Regions from separate parts of the Brevundimonas sp. SL130 genome, predicted to be linked through region 1. Evidence: riboswitches for the same ligand, from Rfam matches in the RefSeq annotation. Region 1 holds a riboswitch; the other holds the start of a gene.

Region 1 (2,394 bases):
TCGGGTCGGAGTAGATCCGGTCCGTGACCAGAACCTCGGACGGCCGAAACGCCGCCAGGGCGGCGCCTAGATCCTCGAGCGCACAGGCGACGCTGTCCACGGCCCCGGACGACAGTTCCACCACGGCGACCGCCGCCCGCCCCTTGCGGATCGCCACGGCCGCCAGCCGATTGGCGCCGCGCGCGTCCAGCAGACTGTCCTCGGTCAGGGTGCCGGGCGTCACCACCCGCACCACGCCGCGGTGGACCACGGCCTTGCCGCCGCGCTTCTTGGCCTCGGCGGGGTCTTCCAGCTGTTCGCAGATGGCGACCTTGTGACCCATGCGGATCAGCCGGGCCAGATAGCCGTCCAGGGCATGGACCGGCACGCCCGCCATGGGAATGTCCTCGCCCTGATGCTTGCCCCGCTTGGTCAGGGTGATGCCCAGGGCGGCAGCGGCCACCTCGGCGTCCTTGAAGAACAGCTCGTAGAAATCCCCCATGCGGAAGAAGAGTATGGCGTCCGGCTGCCCGGCCTTGGCCGTCAGATACTGCGCCATGAAGGGCGTCGCGCCCTCCAGGGAGGCGGCGATTTCGGGCGAATGTTCGGGGGGCGGGAAAGCGGGCGCGTTCATGTGCTGTCAGGGTGAAGGATCACAGCCGACCGCTCAAGCCCGTTCACGGCTCTTGCACAGGCTTCTCACCCCTGCGATAGGCCGCGTCAGGCGGTTAAGGGAACACGGTGAGACACCGTGGCTGTGCCCGCAACTGTAGGCGGCGAGAGCGTCGTCCGTCCGGGGTCTCGACCTCGGCGCCACTGGGAAACTGGGAAGGCGAGGACGGCGGTTTTTGACCCGCAAGCCAGGAAACCTGGCCGCCTAACGTCGCTCGTCCGCTGTCCGGGACCAGACAGAGGCGCGGGGACTTCTCGTCGTAGCGACCCGATCTTGCGCCGTCCGGACCTTTCAGGCCCGGCGGATCGGCTCGCTCATACCGGTTCCTCGCGCGCACTCGCGGAGCCGACATCGGGGATTCTCGCTCAATGAAGCGCTCCATTCTTCTCTCCACGGCGGCCCTTTCTGTAACGGTGGGCGCCTTCGCCGCGCCCGCCCTGGCGGCCGACGATGCGACTCCGCTGGACGACGTCGTCGTCACCGCCACCCGCCTGCCCGCCATCGTCGCCGAAACGCCCGGCGCCCGCGTCATCGATTCCAAGACCATCGAACAGCGCGGCGCCGTCTTCGCCGCCGACATCCTGTCCGATGTTCCGGGCCTGTCGGTGACCCGCACGGGCGCGTTTGGCGGCGTCGCCCAGGTCCGCATGCGTGGCGCGACCCCCGGCAAGACCCTGGTCCTCGTCGACGGGGCGCCGGTCAATGACGCCTCCGAGGTCAATGGCGCCTATGACTTTTCCGGCTTCGAACTGGGCGACATCGACCGGATCGAGGTCCTGTCCGGGCCCCAGTCCTCGCTGTGGGGTTCCGACGCCATCGGCGGCGTGATCGCCTTCACCACCAAGGAGATCGACGGCCTGCGCGCCGAGGCCGAGGCCGGCAGCTACGACACCGTGCGCGGCCGCCTGGCCGCCGGCGTCGCCAACGAGACCTGGGCCTTGGGCGGCTATGTCTCGCATTTCGACACCGACGGGATTTCTGCGGCGGACGAGGCCGACGGCAATACGGAAGCCGACGGCTTCACCAACACCACCGTGGGCTTGAAGGGGCGCTACGCCGTCTCGGACACGGTCAAGCTCGACGGCTCGGCCCGCTGGTCCAAGAGCGAGGCCGATCTGGACGGCTACCCGGCCCCGACCTATGCCCTGGCCGACACCGATGACAGCCAGGAGTCCGAACAATGGTCCGGCTTCGGCCGCATCAGCCTGAAGGCCCTGGGTCTGAACCATCAGTTCAGCGTCTCCGCCTCGGACATCCAGCGCGACACCTTCAGCGACTATCCCTCGACCTATGAGGCCAACCGCCAAGCCTATCGCTGGCAGGCCGACGGCGCGACCGGCGCCGCGACCTATGCCTTCGGGGCAGAGCGCGAGGAGACCGAAGGCAGCGTCTCCACCGGCGCCAAACAGGATCTGGGCACGACCTCGGTCTTCGCCACCGGCCGCTACGCCGTCACCGAGGCGCTCAGCGTCACCGGCGGCCTGCGGTTCGACGACACCGACGACTTCGGCTCCAAGACCACGGGCCGAATCTCGGCGGCCTATGACCTGGCCGGCGGCTTCACCCTGTCCGGCGCCTATGGCACGGGCTTCAAGGCGCCGTCGATCAGCCAGGCGGTCTGCGACTTCTGCTATTCGTCGGTCCCCGTCCCCACGCTGAAGCCGGAAACGGCCGACAGCGTCGAGATCGCCCTCGGCTGGGCCTCCGCCGACGGCCGGTTCGACGGTCGCGCCACCCTGTAC
Region 2 (2,394 bases), 1.1 Mb from region 1:
CTTCTGGGCTTCGGCGCCGACGGTCCAGACCGGGTCGTTGCCCGAGCCGATGTCGTTGGCGGCGACGAAGGCGCCGGCGCGGACGTCGGAGGTCCACATCTTGGTCAGGTGAGCGGCGGCGACGCCGGTGACGTCTTCTTCACCGAAGGCCTTGGTGTAGTCGACGGCGCCGTTCAGGGTCACGGTCCAGTCGGCGGCCGGCAGGGCGACGGTGCCGTCCACGGTCCAGACGTCGGCGTCATAGTCGTCGCCGGCGAATTCGACCGACGGGTTGGAATAGGTCACGCCGACCGAACCGATGGCGTCTTGAGCGAAGGCCGGGGCGGCGAACAGGGCGGCAGCGGCAGTGGCGAGGAGGATCGTCTTCATTTTCGTTTTTCCTTAGCAGTCTCAACCCGGATGGGGGTCCGAGGAGGGCGGCTGCTATCAGGATACGGCCCAAGCGGAGCAATAAACCGTCGTTACATAAGTGTCTTGAAACTGTCGTGTGGCCCATCCGCCACGCCTTGTGGTCGCAATGTGTCAGGGGTGCGCGCATCTCGGGGCAAGGTGTTAAGATCGATCAATCATATAATCGTATAAGCATATCCTTATATGTATTGACGGCCGGCAGATTGTGAGGCCATTCTCAGTCGTCGTGGTCTCCCCGTGTCTCGGTGCGGGGAGCTAAGAGGGAAGCCGGTGTGAAACCGGCGCTGCCCCCGCAACTGTAAGCGGCGAGTCGAGGGTCCATCTCGTGTCACTGGCGTCCGCGCCGGGAAGGCCGGATCCGAGGCGTCGACCCGTGAGCCAGGAGACCTGCCCCGACAGATAACGTCCTCCGGCGGGGTGCCCGGTCAGGCCGCATGCGCGCCGCCGGACCCCGCACGTCCGCGTCGGCGTCCGCGCGACCCTGTCCGAAACCTGGCCACAACACAGGTTTCGAATGTCATGACCCGCCATACCGTTCAGGTCGCCACCCTCGGCTTTCCCCGCATCGGCCCCAAACGAGAGCTGAAGACCGCGCTCGAGGCCTATTGGGCCGGAAAGACCGACGCAGAGGCTCTGCTGTCCACCGCCGCCGACCTGCGCGGCCAGACCTGGGCGCGCCAACGCGCCTTGGGCGCCGACATCGTGCCGTCGAACGACTTCTCTCTTTATGATCAGGTGCTCGACCTGACGGCCATGGTCGGCGCCGTGCCGACCGCCTACGGCTGGGGCGAGGACCGGGTCGATCTGGCCACCTATTTCGCCATGGCCCGCGGTTCACGCGGCGGCGGCCAAGTGTGCGCACACGGCCATGTCCATGCGAGCGGCGAGGGGACGCCGGCGATGGAGATGACCAAATGGTTCGACACCAACTACCATTACCTCGCGCCCGAATTCACGGCTGACCAGGTGTTCCGCCTGGGCTCGACCAAGGCGTTGGACGAGTATCTGGAGGCCAAGGCCCAGGGGATCGAGACCCGACCGGTGCTGCTGGGACCGGTGTCCTATCTGTTGCTGGGCAAGACCCGGGGCGACGCCTTCGACGTGCTCAGCCTGCTGCCGCGCCTGTTGCCGGTCTATGCCGAGGTGCTGCGGTCTTTGGCCCGCGCCGGCGCCACCTGGGTGCAGATGGACGAGCCCTGCCTGGTCACGGATCTGAGCGACGAGGCGAAGGCGGCCTATGATCACGCCTATCGGGTGCTGACGGATGTGACGCCGCCGATCAAGCTGATGCTGACGACCTATTTCGGGGCGTTGGGCGACAATCTGGACACGGTCTTGCGCCTGCCGGTTCAGGGCCTGCACATCGATCTGGTCCGCGCGCCGGAACAGTTGGCTCAGGTCGCCTCGGCGTCGCGGGCCGATCAGGTGCTGTCGCTGGGCGTGATCGACGGCCGCAACGTCTGGAAGGCCGACCTCAACGCCGTGCTGGACAAGATCGAGCCCTTGGTCGCGGCGGGACGCCAGGTGGTGATCGCCCCCTCCTGCTCGCTGCTGCACACGCCCATCGATCTGGAGCGGGAGACGGCGCTTGACCCGGAAATCAAGGACTGGCTGGCCTTCGCCGTGCAGAAGGTCGCTGAACTGGCGACCTTGGCGCAGGCGCTGAATGAAGGACGTGCTGCGGTGAAGCCGGTGCTGGACGCCTCGACCGCTTCCGTCGCCTCGCGCCGTACCTCGCCCCGCATCAATGACCTCAAGGTGCAGACGCGAGCGGCGGACACCGATCCTGGCTTGGCGAGCCGGATCTCCAGCTTCGAGATCCGCCGCCAGGTCCAGCAACGGCGTCTGAACCTGCCCGCCTATCCGACCACCACCATCGGCTCCTTCCCCCAGACGGCCGAAGTCCGCAAAGCCCGCGCCGATCACGGCAAGGGCCTTATCAATGATGCGGCCTATGCCGCCTTCCTGCGCGAGGAAACGGCG

What was found. Region 1 has a riboswitch for cobalamin ahead of OU998_RS00895 (TonB-dependent receptor plug domain-containing protein). Riboswitches for the same ligand answer to the same signal wherever they lie in the genome.
Region 2: linked by a shared signal. The riboswitch ahead of metE (5-methyltetrahydropteroyltriglutamate--homocysteine S-methyltransferase) and the one ahead of OU998_RS00895 (TonB-dependent receptor plug domain-containing protein) in region 1 are both predicted to bind cobalamin.

Annotation. Positions count from the first base shown of each region.
Region 1 is NZ_CP113064.1:187,369-189,762, reverse strand. It holds gene mutS (DNA mismatch repair protein MutS) at 1-613, opposite strand, end outside; cobalamin riboswitch at 676-871, shown strand; gene OU998_RS00895 (TonB-dependent receptor plug domain-containing protein) at 1,021-2,394, shown strand, end outside.
Region 2 is NZ_CP113064.1:1,323,781-1,326,174, forward strand. It holds gene OU998_RS06670 (porin) at 1-369, opposite strand, end outside; cobalamin riboswitch at 622-821, shown strand; gene metE (5-methyltetrahydropteroyltriglutamate--homocysteine S-methyltransferase) at 931-2,394, shown strand, end outside.